Regions from separate parts of the Janibacter melonis genome, predicted to be linked through region 1. Evidence: riboswitches for the same ligand, from Rfam matches in the RefSeq annotation. Region 1 holds a riboswitch; each other region holds the start of a gene.
What was found. Region 1 has a riboswitch for S-adenosylmethionine ahead of EEW87_RS05630 (bifunctional o-acetylhomoserine/o-acetylserine sulfhydrylase). Riboswitches for the same ligand answer to the same signal wherever they lie in the genome.
Positions count from the first base shown of each region.

Region 2: it holds a riboswitch for S-adenosylmethionine, as region 1 does, so the genes downstream of both, EEW87_RS01815 (aminotransferase class V-fold PLP-dependent enzyme) here and EEW87_RS05630 (bifunctional o-acetylhomoserine/o-acetylserine sulfhydrylase) in region 1, are expected to answer to the same signal.
Region 3: it holds a riboswitch for S-adenosylmethionine, as region 1 does, so the genes downstream of both, EEW87_RS17230 (putative leader peptide) here and EEW87_RS05630 (bifunctional o-acetylhomoserine/o-acetylserine sulfhydrylase) in region 1, are expected to answer to the same signal.

Region 1 is NZ_CP044548.2:1,186,873-1,191,386, forward strand. Features, by position in the region: gene EEW87_RS05620 (hypothetical protein) at 1-573, opposite strand, end outside; gene EEW87_RS05625 (hypothetical protein) at 570-893, opposite strand; gene EEW87_RS05630 (bifunctional o-acetylhomoserine/o-acetylserine sulfhydrylase) at 1,178-2,521, opposite strand; SAM riboswitch class IV at 2,538-2,653, opposite strand; gene EEW87_RS05635 (hypothetical protein) at 2,699-3,124, opposite strand; gene EEW87_RS05640 (hypothetical protein) at 3,117-3,467, opposite strand; gene EEW87_RS05645 (DNA-3-methyladenine glycosylase family protein) at 3,521-4,420, shown strand; gene EEW87_RS05650 (hypothetical protein) at 4,417-4,514, opposite strand, start outside.
Region 2 is NZ_CP044548.2:372,843-377,356, reverse strand. Features, by position in the region: gene EEW87_RS01825 (FtsK/SpoIIIE family DNA translocase) at 1-558, opposite strand, end outside; gene EEW87_RS01820 (prepilin peptidase) at 687-1,331, shown strand; SAM riboswitch class IV at 1,424-1,536, shown strand; gene EEW87_RS01815 (aminotransferase class V-fold PLP-dependent enzyme) at 1,577-2,893, shown strand; gene EEW87_RS01810 (ribonuclease J) at 3,033-4,514, opposite strand, start outside.
Region 3 is NZ_CP044548.2:2,391,026-2,395,539, forward strand. Features, by position in the region: gene EEW87_RS11415 (MATE family efflux transporter) at 1-475, shown strand, start outside; gene EEW87_RS11420 (alanine/glycine:cation symporter family protein) at 578-2,263, shown strand; SAM riboswitch class IV at 2,404-2,519, shown strand; gene EEW87_RS17230 (putative leader peptide) at 2,551-2,655, shown strand; gene ssuE (NADPH-dependent FMN reductase) at 2,827-3,408, shown strand; gene EEW87_RS11430 (ABC transporter substrate-binding protein) at 3,408-4,448, shown strand; gene EEW87_RS11435 (ABC transporter ATP-binding protein) at 4,445-4,514, shown strand, end outside.

The DNA.
Region 1 (4,514 bases):
GCCCTCGAGCGCGTCGTAGCCGCGCGGGTCGGCGAGGTCGGTGCACACGTCGTCGAGGTCCGCGGCGAGCAGGGCCTCGTCGCGCCGGGCGTCCTCGCTCGCGGCGGCGTAGGCGCTCTCGTGGGCGAGGACCTCGCGGTGGGCCTCGGCGCGTCGCGCCCGCAGCGCGTCCTCGGCCGGGTGGGGTGCGTAGAGGGCGAGCTGGCGGTCGATCTCGGCGAGGGTGTCGCACGTGCGCTCGTGCGCGGCGGCCGTGCGCGCCATCTCCTCCTGGGTGGTGCGCAAGGTCCGCGAGTAGCAGGTGATCCGCTCGCCCGCGTCGCCCATGCGCGCGGCGACCTGGCGCAGGGTCACCGGGACGTCGCCCACCTCGCGGGCGAAGGTCTCGCCGGACGGCGACTCCCACACCCCGTGGGTGCTCACCTGCCCGAGGAGCTCGGCGACGAGCCTGACGTTGTCCTCGACGGTCGTGAGGTCGCTGCCGAGCGCGGCGACGACGTCGGTGGCGGCGAGGTCGACGCGGTAGGGGTCGAGCGCGAGGATGTCGCGGGCGCTCCAGTCGTAGCCGGTCACAGGGTGCCGACCTTCGTCCCGCGCTCGAAGGTCGGTGTCACCGAGCGGCGCACCATGTCGTCGGTGTCGACGTAGCAGGCACCCGCGGAGCGGGCCAGGCGGGCGAGCGAGGTGAGCTGCGCGCACAGCGTGACCCGTGCGTGCTCGAAGTCGCCGTAGACCCGGTCGACCGCCTCCTCGGCCACCCGGTCGACGAAGCCGTGGTCGACGTCGCCCGCTCCCCGCGTCTGCGCCGACCGCTCCTCCAGGTGGGTCGCGATCTCCTCGAGCCGGTCGCCGAGCGCGGCGATCGCCTCGGCGCTGATGGTCAGCCGTGTCATCCCCGAACGCTAGGTCGACACCCCACCCCGGCCGGACGAGTTGTCCACAGGCCCTCGTCGGTCGAGGTGCGAGGGCGCCTGCGCCCGAGCCTCGAGACCACCCGAGACGTTCGCACCTGCTCGGGTTGCAACCAGCGCTCGCGCCAACATCTCGGGAGACCACCCCAGACGTTCGCACCTGCTCGGGTTGCAACCAGCGCTCGCGTCGACATCTCGGGCGGGCCCAGCCCGCTGACGACGAAGGGGGGACCCACCACCGGGTGGGGCCCCCCTTCGCCATGACGTCAGCTCGCGGCGCGCTCCTGCGCCTCGCCCGCGGCCGCGGCGAAGCCGCGCTCGAGGTCGGCGACGATGTCGTCGACGTGCTCGATGCCGACGGCCAGGCGCACGAGGCCGGGCGAGACACCGGCCGCGTAGCGACCCTCGTCGCTGCCCTGGCTGTGCGTCGTCGACCAGGGGTGGATCGCCAGGCTGCGCACGTCGCCGATGTTCGCGACGTGGCTGTGCAGGGTCAGCCCCTCGACGAAGCGGCGGCCCGCCTCCTCGCCGCCGACGATCTCGAAGGTGAGCACGGCGCCAGCACCCTTCGGCGCGTACTTCTGCGCGAGGGCGTGGTGCTTGTGGTCGGGCAGGGACGCCCAGGTGACGTGCTCGACCTGCGGGTGACCGACGAGGAAGTCGGCGACGGCGCGCGTGTTCTCCAGGTGCCGCTCGATGCGCAGCGAGAGCGTCTCGATGCCCTGCGCGACGAGGAAGGCGTTGAAGGGCGAGACCGCCGAGCCGAGGTCGCGCAGCAGCTGCACCCGCGCCTTGAGGATGAAGGACAGGTTGGCCCCGAAGGCGCTGCCGACGCCGAGGTCCGGTCCGTAGCGCAGCCCGTGGTAGCTCTCGTCCGGCTCGTTGTAGGACGGGAAGCGCTGCGGGTGCAGCGCGTAGTCGAAGGTCCCGGCGTCGACGATCGCACCGGCGATCGTCGTGCCGTGCCCGCCGAGGTACTTCGTCGCCGAGTGCACGACGACGTCGGCGCCGTGCTCGATCGGGCGCAGGACGTAGGGCGTCGCGACGGTGTTGTCGACGACGAGCGGCAGCCCGAGCTCGTGGGCGACCCCGGCGACCCCCTCGACGTCGAGGATCTCGCCGCTGGGGTTGGAGATCGTCTCGCCGAAGAAGAGCTTGGTGTTCTCCTTCGCCGCGTCGCGCCACTGCTGGAGGTCCGCCGCGTCCTGCACGAAGGTCACCTCGATGCCGTAGCGAGGCAGGGTCGAGCCGAGGAGGTTGTACGTGCCGCCGTACAGCGCCGGGCTGGCCACGACGTGGTCGCCGGCCTCGGCGACGTTGAGGATGGCGAAGGTCGTCGCGGCCTGGCCGGACGCGACGAGGAGGGCGCCGACTCCCCCTTCGAGCGCCGCGATGCGCTGCTCGACGACGTCCGTCGTCGGGTTCATCAGGCGGGTGTAGATGTTGCCGAGCTCCTTGAGCCCGAAGAGGTTCGCGGCGTGCTCGGTGGAGCCGAACTGGTAGCTCGTCGTCTGGTAGATCGGCAGCGCGCGGGCGCCGGTCGTCGGGTCGGGGCTCTGCCCGGCGTGGACCTGCTGCGTCTCGAAGTGCCACGTCGTGGGGTCGGACATGAGGGTTCTCCTGGTGTCATCGCGCTTGACCGTGGGCGGGTGCTCACGGACCAGGTCGTCTCCCGGGGCACCCCACCGCGGATGGAGGGTTGCCGACCAGCGAGCCGGGGCTTGACGCTGGTGCTCTTGACCTGCGGGCAGGCTAGCCCGCGTCCTCGCGGCGCGACAGGGCGCGTCTCAGGATGTGGTGGGCGCGCCCGCCCGGGCCGTGCGGCGCAGCCACCACAGCCCGACGAAGGGGAGGACGAGCGGCAGGAAGCCGTAGCCGGAGCCGAAGTGCGACCACACCGTCTTGTCCGGGAAGAGGTCGGGCGCGAGGTAGGACAGCGCCCCGACGAGCAGGACGCCGACGGCCTCGACCGTGATCGTCGCGGAGGCGACGGGGCGCCGGTCGGTGAGCAGGGCCCACGTCGCGACGACGTAGACGAGCGCGGCGAGCGCGCTCAGCAGGTAGGCCAGCGGCGCGCGGTCGAAGTACTCGATGACCTGGAGGGTCGAGCGGCCCGTGGCCGCGAGCGCGAGGGTGCCGTAGGCGATGACGAGGAGCAGACCGGGGCCGCTGCGCACCGGACGGCCGGTGCGCTCCCCCGTCGCCTCACGCATGGACGGTCCAGATCTGCTGGATGCGCAGGGTCATCACCGCGACGACGAGGGCGCCCCCGAGGACGGCACCCATCGCCCAGCGCGACTTCTCCTTGATGGCCAGGTACGCGAGCGCCGGCGGCACGAGCGGCAGGGTGACCGCGTACGCGGCCATCGTCGGCCCCTCGCCGGGGGTGCGGACCTGCCCCGCGACGACGCAGGCGACGACGGCCTGGACGACGAGGAGCAGCTCGACGACGGCGGCGACGAGCAGCAGCCGGTCGTCGATGACGCGGTCGAGGGCCGTGTAGGCGCCGGCGACCACGGCGAGGACGAGGGAGGCGACCAGGACGATCGTGGTCAACGGCACAAGCACGAGAGCCAAGGGTAGGGCCTGCTCCTGGGCAGGATCGACCCATGCCTGCCGACCGCGACACCCGCGAGCACGTCGGCGGCCCCGTCACGGTCGACACGACGCTCGGCTACGAGCCGCCGCTCGACTGGCAGGGGCTGCTCGACTGGTACCGCTACCACGCGCTCGACGGCGTCGAGGTCGTCGACGACGAGCGCTACCGGCTCGCGCTGGCGCTCCCTCACGGCTCGACGCTCGTCGAGCTGCGCGACGACCCGGGCCAGGACCGGCTCGCCGCCAGGCTCGAGCTCGCCGACGCCGCCGACCACGACGCGGCCGTCGTCGTCCTGCGGCGCATGCTCGACCTCGACACCGATCCCGCCGAGGTCGACGCGCACCTGCGCACGGTCCCGGTGCTCGCTCCTCTCGTCGCGCGGCGCCCGGGCATCCGGCTGCCGGGCACCCCCACCCCCTTCGAGGCGGTGCTGCGGGCGGTCACCGGTCAGCAGGTGAGCGTGGCCGCCGGGCTGACCCAGCTGCACCGGCTCGTCGCCGAGGTCGGCACGCCGAGCGCGGAGGTCGGCGCGCTGCAGCCCTTCCCCGGGTCCGCGGCGGTGCACCCCTTCGGCACCGGGTGGTACCACGGGACGCGGTCACGACGACGGGCGCTCGAGGGGGTCCTCGACCTGGCTGCGGACGGCGGCCTCGACCCGGGTCTCGACCCCGAGGCGACCGGCGCGGCGCTGCACGCCGTGCGGGGTGTCGGGGCGTGGACGGTCGCGAGCACCCTCATGCGCGGGCACGGCGCCGCGGACGTCGACCTGCGTGGCGACCGGGCGCTGGTCGTCGCCCTCGAGCGGCTCACGCGCGAGGTCGACCTGCCGGGCGTCCTGCGCCCGGCGAGCCCGTGGCGCAGCTATGCCGCGCTGCACCTGTGGACCGCGCGACCGCTGGGCAGCCGCTAGCTCGCGAGCGCCGGCTCGTCCCACCGGGGCAGCAGGCTCACGCCGTCGCGAGTCGCGAGATAGGCGCCGAGCAGCTCGACCCCGCCCTCGCGAG
Region 2 (4,514 bases), 810 kb from region 1:
GCGGGCGATGTGCGTCAGACCGCAGACCGACAGCGAGAGCAGGGCCAGGCCGAAGCCGAGCCGGGCGCTCGTCGCGTCGTCGGCGCCGCGCAGCAGGCGCCACCCGGCGAGGACGAGGACGAGCGGGAGGGCGTAGGCGACGCGGCCGAAGGTCCCTGCGGCCACGGCGTGCACGAGATCGGCGAGCCCGCCCTGCAGGCCCCACCACTCGACGGCGGCGACGACGACGGCGAGCGCGACGAGGGTGAAGCCGAGACCGTCACGACGGTGCTCGGGCTCGATCTGGCCGGCCTGGTGTCCCACCCGGCGGGCACCGGCGCCGGCGGCGCCGGCGACCCCCATCCACGTGCTGCGCACGGCGGCGAGCGGGAGCGGGAGACCTCCCCCCTTCGCCGAGGTCGTGCCCGACCCCTTCGAGCCGGTGCGGCCGGAGGAGCGCGAGGAGGACCGGGCCTTGGTGCCCGTGGACCGCCCCGGGCCCTTGGTCGCGGCCGTGCGACCGGGTGCGCGGGTGGATCCCCCACGCGGGCGCGCGGGGGTGCCGTTACGTGTTGCCATGCTCGCAGGCTAGGCGATCGCCACCCCTTTCACACGTGTCACACGCGCACCAGGGGCCGCCGGTTCCGGGCGAAGGGGGGTGTGGACGGCGCCGGGGAGAGCCACCGGCGCCCGCATACCCTGCGTGCGTGCCCCATGTCCTCGTCGCGCTCGCCGTCGCGCTCGTGGGCACGCCCCTCGCGTGGCGATGGGGCCGCTCGGGCACCTATCGACGCCCGGACGAGACGGCTCCCCTGCCCGCCCATGAGTGGCTCGTCCCGGCCGTGCCGGCGCTCGCGGCCGCGCTCGTCTGGGTCTCCCGCGACGAGCCCCTCGCCGCCGCTGCCGCGACCGCTCTCCTCGCCCCCGTCGGCCTGCTCCTGCTCGCCGTCGACGCCGACGTCCACCGGCTGCCCAACGCCCTCACCCTCCCCTTCGCCGCCGCCGTCCTCGCCCTCCTCGCCCTCGCCGCGGCGACCTCGGGGCAGTGGGACGACCTGCGCCGGGCGCTCGTCGCCACGGCGGTCGTCGGCGGCGCCTTCGTGCTCGTCAGCCTCGTCCTCGGCTCGCGCGGCATCGGGATGGGCGACGCCAAGCTCGTGCTCGCTCTCGCCCCGTTGCTCGGCTGGTACGGGTGGAGCACCCTCACCATCGGCGTGTACGCGGCCTTCGCGCTCGGCGGTGCCGCCGCACTCGTGCTCCTCGTGCTGCGCCGGGTGGACCGGGCCACGCACCTCGCCTTCGGCCCGTACCTCGTGCTCGGGGCGGTCCTCGCGCTCCTCGTACGCGCCTGAGCACGCCCCTCCCCCGCCCAGGTCTCAGCAGACAAGACGGGGCCGGACGGGCTCGACGCCGCTCCCCGACCCGCTGCTATCGTCGCGGCCAAGGTCATGAGTGCCAGCGTCAAGCCCCGGCTCGCTGGTCGGCAACCCTCCTCCGCGGTGGGGTGCTCCGGGTGACGACCTGGCCGACGCCAGACGACGCCGGCAAGCGCGGACCCCGGCTGCCCCGAGGTCCCAGACCTCATGGGAGGCATGCCATGTCCACCACCGCTCTCGCCCCGGCCGCTGCGCCGACGCTCCCCCGCCCCGCCGAGCCGACGCTGGCGGCCGTGCACCAGCTGCGACCCCGCCCGAGCGCGCCGTCGACCCCGGCCCTCGTCTCCGACGGGCTCGTCTGCCCGCTCGAGTCCGGCGCCGAGGTCGAGTACGCGAATCTCGACCACGGGGCCTCGACCTCGGCCTTCGTCGCCGTCAAGGCCGCCGTCGACGAGGCGAGCCTCACGTACTCGTCGGTGCACCGCGGCAACGGCTACGCCTCGCGCGTGACGAGCGCGCGCTACGAGCAGGCCCGCGAGGTCGTGGCCCGCTTCGTCGGCGCGCGCGCGGACGACCACGTGATCTTCACGCGCAACACCACCGACTCCTTCAACCTCCTCGCCTCGGTCGTGCCGCAGGACGCGCAGGTCTTCGTCTTCGGCTCCGACCACCACGCGACGATCCTGCCGTGGCGCGCCGAGCAGCTCGTCCGCCTCCCCGTGCCCTCGAGCCCGGCCGAGGCGGTCTCGGTCGTCGACGCGGCGCTGCGGACCTCGCGCACCGCCGACGCGCTCGTCGTCGTCACCGGCGCGTCGAACGTCACGGGCGAGTACTGGCCGGTCGCGCAGATCGCGGCGGTCGCCCGCCGGCACGGCGCCCGGGTCGCGCTCGACGCCGCCCAGCTCGTCCAGCACCGCGCCGTCGACCTCGCGCTCGAGGAGCTCGACTACGTCGCCTTCTCGGGGCACAAGATCTATGCGCCCTACGGCGCCGGCGTGCTCGTCGGGCGCTCGGACTGGCTCGACGCGGCCGAGCCCTACCTCGCCGGGGGCGGTGCGACCGCCGCGGTCTCCGACGAGGACACGACGTGGCAGATCGGGCCCGCCCGCCACGAGGCCGGCAGCCCGAACGTCCTCGGCGCGGTGGCCCTGGCCGTCGCGTGCGAGGTCGTCGAGGAGCACCGCGAGGCCATCGCCGAGCTCGACGAGACGCTCGGGCGGGGCCTGGTCAGCCGGCTCGACGCGATCCCCGGGGTGCAGACGCACTCGATCTTCGGCCCGACGCACGACCGGGCGCCGGTCGTCACCTTCACCGTCGAGGGCCGCTCGGCGCAAGATGTCTCGCGCCGGCTGTCCGACGAGCACGGCATCGGGGTGCGCGACGGACGCTTCTGCGCCCACGTCCTCGTCGACGCGCTCCTCGCGCGGCAGGGGTCGGGCAGCACGAGCGCGGTCCGCGCGAGCCTGGGTCTGGCGAACTCCCCCGAGCACGTCGACCGCCTCGTCGCCGCGGTCCGCTCCCTCGCCCCGCGGGGCTGACTCCCCCTTCGCCCGCCTCCGGCTACCGACCCGGCTACGACGCGAGCTACCACGCAGTGCTGGTCGTCATGACGACCAGTACTGCGTGGTAGCTCGGGGGGTGTGGTAGCTCGGGGGTGCCGGGGCGAAGGGGTGCGCCTCAGGCCTCGACGACCGTCGGGATGATCATCGGGCGGCGACGGATCTTGCCGCCGACCCAGCCGCCGACGGCGCGGCGGATGACCTGCTGCAGCTGGTGGGGGTCGGTGACCCCCTTCGCCGTCGCGTCCTGGATCGCCGCGACGATCTTCGGACGCACCTGCTCGAAGATCTCGTCACCCTCCGCGAACCCGCGGGCGACGATCTCCGGGCCGGCGAGGATCGCGCCGCTCGAGGAGTTGATGACGACCATGACCGAGATGAAGCCCTCGTCGCGCAGGATGCGGCGGTCCTTGAGCAGGTCCTCGTCGGCCTCGCCCACGCTGCTGCCGTCGACGTAGACGTAGCCGCAGGGCACCGCGCCGACGACCCGCGCCCGGCCGTCGACGAGGTCGACGACGACGCCGTCCTCGGCGAGCGGGATGTGGTCGGGGTGGACCCCGGTCGCGATCGCGAGGTCGCGGTTGGCCACGAGGTGACGCCACTCGCCGTGCACCGGCAGGACGTTCTTGGGCTTGACGATGTTGTAGCAGTAGAGCAGCTCGCCGGCGCTCGCGTGGCCGGAGACGTGGACCCGGTCGGTGCCGCCGCTGTGCACGACGTGGGCCCCCAGGCGCATGAGGCCGTTGATGACCCGCCACACCGAGCCCTCGTTGCCGGGGATCGGCGAGGAGAGCAGCATGATCGTGTCGTCGACGCCGACGTCGATGCGGTGGTCGCGGTTGGCCATGCGGTTGAGGGCCGCCATCGGCTCGCCCTGGCTGCCGGTGCAGATGAGGACGACCTGGTCGTCGGGCAGGTCGCCGAGCTTCTTGACGTCGACGAGCACCCGGTCGGGCACGTGGAGATGACCGAGGTCGGCCGCGATCCCCATGTTGCGGATCATCGAGCGACCGACGAAGGCGACCTTGCGCCCGTTGCGCTCCGCGGCGTCGAGCACCTGCTGGACGCGGTGCATGTGCGAGGAGAAGCACGCGGCGATGATCCGCCGCTCGGCCCCGCGGAAGACCTTGTCGATCGCCGCCGAGATGTCGCGCTCGGGCGCGGTGAAGCCCGGGACCGTCGCGTTCGTGCTGTCGGTGAGGAAGAGGTCGACCCCCTCCTCGCCGGCGCGGGCGAAGGCGCGCAGGTCGGTGATCCGGCCGTCGAGCGGCAGCTGGTCCATCTTGAAGTCGCCCGTGTGCAGGAGGGTGCCGCCGGGCGTGCGCACGAAGACGGCGAGCGCGTCGGGGATCGAGTGGTTGACGGCGATGAACTCGCAGTCGAAGTGCCCGAAGACCTCGCGCATGCCCTCGGCGACGCCGAGGGTGTAGGGCTTGATCCGGTGCTCCTTGAGCTTGGCCTCGACGAGCGCGAGGGTCAGCTGCGAGCCGATGAGCGGCAGGTCGGGCTTGAGGCGCAGCAGGTAGGGCACCGCGCCGATGTGGTCCTCGTGCCCGTGGGTGAGGATCACCGCCTGGATGTCGTCGAGCCGGTCCTCGAT
Region 3 (4,514 bases), 1.2 Mb from region 1:
CCAGGCCCTCACCGGTCAGGCCCTCGGGGCCGGCGACCGCCGGGCGGTCCGCGACGCGAGCGCGATCATGATGCGGTGGGGCTGGTGGACCGGCGTCGTCCTCGGGCTCCTCGTCCTCGCGGGGCACCAGGTGCTCCCCGCCCTCTTCACGACGGACGCCGGGGTGCGCGCCGCCATCGCCTCGGGCCTGCTCGTCGTCGCGATCGGCCAGCCGCTCGCCGGCCTCGTCTTCACCGCCGACGGGATCCTCATCGGGGCCGGCGACGGGCGCTGGCTCGCCGGGGCCTCGACGGTCGTCCTGCTCGCCTACGTGCCGCTCGTCCTGCTCGCCCGCCACCTGGGCCAGGGGCACACGGCGACCTCGGCGATGGTCGTCCTCTGGGTCGCCTTCAGCGGCTTCATGCTCGTGCGCTGGGCGACGCTGTGGTGGCGCCTGCGCAGCGACGCCTGGCTCGTCACCGGCGCCCGCCGCTGACCGCCCACGGTCGCGGCACGTCCGGCACCGCGGGTCACAGCCGGACAACGTCTCGGTCTCACCCGTTGATCTGCCGCCACGACTGCGATTGCGTGGATCGGCATGACCCCGCCACAAGCGTCGTCCGTCCTGCCCGTCCCTGCCGCTGACAGCGGTGGCCTGCGAGGATTCGAGGAGGCGGTCAACGACGTCGTCGGCCCCTTCGCCGACTGGTTGTCCTCCGTCGTCTTCTACGCCGTACCCCTCCCCGGGGGCTCCGAGCTGCCCCTCGTCGTCCTCTGGCTCGTCGCCGCGGGCGTCATCATCACGGCCTATCTCGGCGTCGTGCAGGTGCGCGGCGCGCGGCTGTCGCTCGAGGTGGTCCGCGGCAAGTTCTCGCGCCCGGACGACCCCGGTGAGATCACGCACTTCCAGGCTCTCTCGTCGGCGCTGTCCGGCACCGTCGGCCTCGGCAACATCGCTGGCGTCGGCGCGGCTCTCGCCCTCGGTGGGGCGGGTGCGACCTTCTGGATGGTCATCTGCGGCCTGCTCGGCATGGCGACGAAGTTCGCGGAGTGCACGCTCGGCGTGAAGTACCGCACCGTCAACCCCGACGGCTCGATCTCCGGCGGCCCCTTCAAGTACCTCCCGGTCGCGTACGGCAGGTTCGGCCGGGTCCCTGCCGCGATCATGACCGGCGCCTTCGCCATCGCGATCTTCTTCTTCGGGGTCGGCGGCGGCAACATGTTCCAGGCCAACCAGACCTTCGCCCAGGCCCGCGAGGTGACCGGTGGCGCCGACGGCTTCCTCGGCTCCGACGGGTCCGCACTGGTCTTCGGCCTGGCCCTGGCCGCGCTCATCGGAGCGGTGATCCTCGGCGGCATCACCTCGATCGCCGCGGTGACCTCGAAGCTCGTCCCGGTCATGGGCATCGGCTACGTCGCGGCGTGCCTGCTCGTCATCGGCTCGAACATCAGCCAGGTCCCCGGCGCCCTCGGCGACATCGTCAGCGGCGCCTTCACCCCGGAGGCCGGGCTCGGCGGCCTCGTCGGCGTCCTCATCGTCGGCTTCCAGCGCGCGGCCTTCTCCAACGAGGCCGGCCTGGGCTCGGCACCGATCGCCCACTCGGCCGTGAAGACCACCCGCCCCGTCTCCGAGGGCTTCGTCGCCCTCCTCGAGCCCTTCATCGACACGGTCATCGTGTGCACGATGACCGCCCTGACCATCGTCATCGCGAACCCGCCGTCGTGGCGCGAGGGCATCGACCAGGTCAAGGCGGGTGGCGGTGCGCCCGACGGCGTGCTCCTCACCAGCGACGCCTTCGCCACCTTCCTGCCGCAGTTCCCGGTGATCCTCGCCGTCATGGTGGCGCTCTTCGCCTTCTCCACGCTCATCACGTGGAGCTACTACGGCGAGAAGGCCTGGGAGTACTTCTTCGGCCCGTCGCGGCCGAGCCTGCTCACCTACAAGCTGATCTTCGTCTCCTTCACGGTCATCGGCACGGTGCTCACCTTCGGCTCGGTGCTCACCCTCACCGACGCCTTCCTCTTCATGTGCGGCTTCATCAACCTCCTCGGGCTGTACTTCCTCCTGCCCGAGCTCAAGAGCGAGATGCGCGACTACCTGGCCGACTGGCGCAGCGGACGTCTCTACGAGCTCGGCGCCGCCGACGAGGCCGAGCTGAGCGCCATCCGCGAGGAGCAGGGCAACACCGGCGACCTCCCGCAGATGCGCACCGACTCGGCTCACGACGGCGGGCTGAGCATGGAGGAGCGCGCCCGCGGCGGGGCCCGGGCCGACGAGGACTGACACGCCCGACCCACGTCATGACGAGGACGACCCGCCGGCACGCAGCCGGCGGGTCGTCCTGCGTCCGTAGGCGGTCCGAGATGCGAGACACGAATCCCTACTGTTGCGATAGGACTTGGTCGCGCGCTAGGTTCCTCGCAGGTCATGAGCTCCAGCGCCAAGCCCCGGCTCGCTGGACAGCAACCCTCCATCTCGCGGTGGGGTGCTCCGGGTGAGGACCTGGCCCCTGCCGACGTGGCAGGGGCAAGCGCGAGGCCCCACGGCCTCGAGACGAGGACGGGCACCACATGAGCACCGACACGACCCGCACCGCGGGCCGGCGCAGCTGCCGGCACGTCGAGCGACGGCACGTCGACCTGCTCCGCGTCAGCAGCGCGCTCTGTCGCCGCTGACGCAGCAGACGTAGCACCCCCACCACCGACCGGTCGCCCCGCGGCCCGGTGAGCGTGGCGTGCCCGTCACCCCTGACCCAGCGCCCCTGGGTCGCCCGCACCCTCACCGCACCACGGCCGTCCGGCACCCGCCGACGTCCGACGACCCCCCATGCCCAGGAAGGCATCCCCATGGCTCTCGTCGCCACCATCTCGAGCAGTCCGTCGACGACATCGCGCACCGACGGCGTGCTCACCCACCTCTCGCGCTGGGTCCAGCGCGCCGGACACCTCACCCTGCCCGTCGTCCTGCGCGACCTGCCCGCCGAGCCGCTCCTGCGAGCCGACACGACCCACCCCGACGTCGCCGCCGCGGTCGCGACGATCGCGAGCGCCGACGCCGTCGTCGTGAGCACCCCGGTCTACAAGGCGGCCTACAGCGGTCTGCTCAAGACCTTCCTCGACCTGCTGCCCCAGGACGCGCTGCGCGGCAAGGTCGTCCTGCCCGTGGCCACCGGAGGCAGCCCCGCGCACGTCCTGTCCGTCGACTACGCGCTGCGGCCGGTGCTGGCCAGCCTGGCGCCGAGCGCGATCACCCCCGGGTGGTTCGTGCGGGCCGACGAGGTGCACCTGCTCGACGGCGGTGAGGTCCTCCTCGACGAGTCCGCCGCCGCCCCCCTTCGCGAGGTCACCCGGGTCTTCCTCGACGGCGTCGCCGGGCGCTCGCTCGTCGCGGCCGCCGACCGCGCGCACGGCGTGGAGCGGGTGGCCTGATGCGCACCACGACCCGCCGCTCCGTCCTGTCCGCCGGCGCGCTCCTCGCCCTGACGACGAGCCTGGCCACCGGCTGCGCCCTGCCCACGAGCGACGCGCAGTCGCAGGAGGAGGGAGCGCACACGACCGTGCGCTACCAGGGCAGCGCCAACGCCGTCACCTGGCCCGAGCTCGCCGACGACCTCGGCTACCTCGATCGCGTCCAGCTCGAGTACGTCGGCGCGACGACCAGCGGCCCGCAGGACATCCAGTCCGTCGCGACCGGCCAGACCGACATCGGCGGCGCCTTCTCGGGCGCCATCGTCAAGCTCGTCGAGGCGGGCTCCCCGATCACCGCCGTCGTCAACTACTACGGCTCGGACGCGAAGTCCTACCAGGGGGTCTACGTCCGCAAGGACAGCGCCATCCGCCGGCCCCGTGACCTCGTCGGCAAGAAGATCGCGGTCAACACGCTGGGCGCCCACGCCGAGGCGGCGATCGACACGTGGCTGACGACGTCCGGGCTGTCGCAGAGCGAGATCGACCAGGTCCAGCTCGTCGTCCTGCCGCCCAACGACACCGAGGAGGCCGTCCGACGCGGGCAGGTCGACGCCGGCGCGCTCGGCGGGATCCTCCAGGACCACGCGAAGGCCCAGGGCGACATCCGTGAGCTCTTCCGCGACACCGAGGTCGTCGGACCGATCAACGGCGGGCAGTACGTGCTGCGCGACGACTTCATCGCGCAGCACCCCCAGGCCACCCGAGAGCTGACGACCGGGGTCGCCAAGGCCATCGAGTGGGCCCGCACAACGCCCCGCGCAGACGTCATCGCCCGCTTCACCAAGATCGTCGAGGCGCGCGACCGCAACGAGACGACCGCCAACCTGCGGTACTGGAAGAGCACGGGCATCCCCGCCCGCGGCGGGGTCATCAGCGACACCGACTTCACCCAGTGGTCGGACTGGCTGGAGAGCAGCGGCATCGTCGCGGCGGGCGAGCTCGACCCCTCGCAGATCTACACCAACGAGTACAACGACCTCGCGAAGGAGGGGTCGTCGTGACCTCGAGCATCGAGCTGCGCCACGTGACGAAGGAGTTCGTCGTGCGGCCCACGAAGGAGCAGCCCC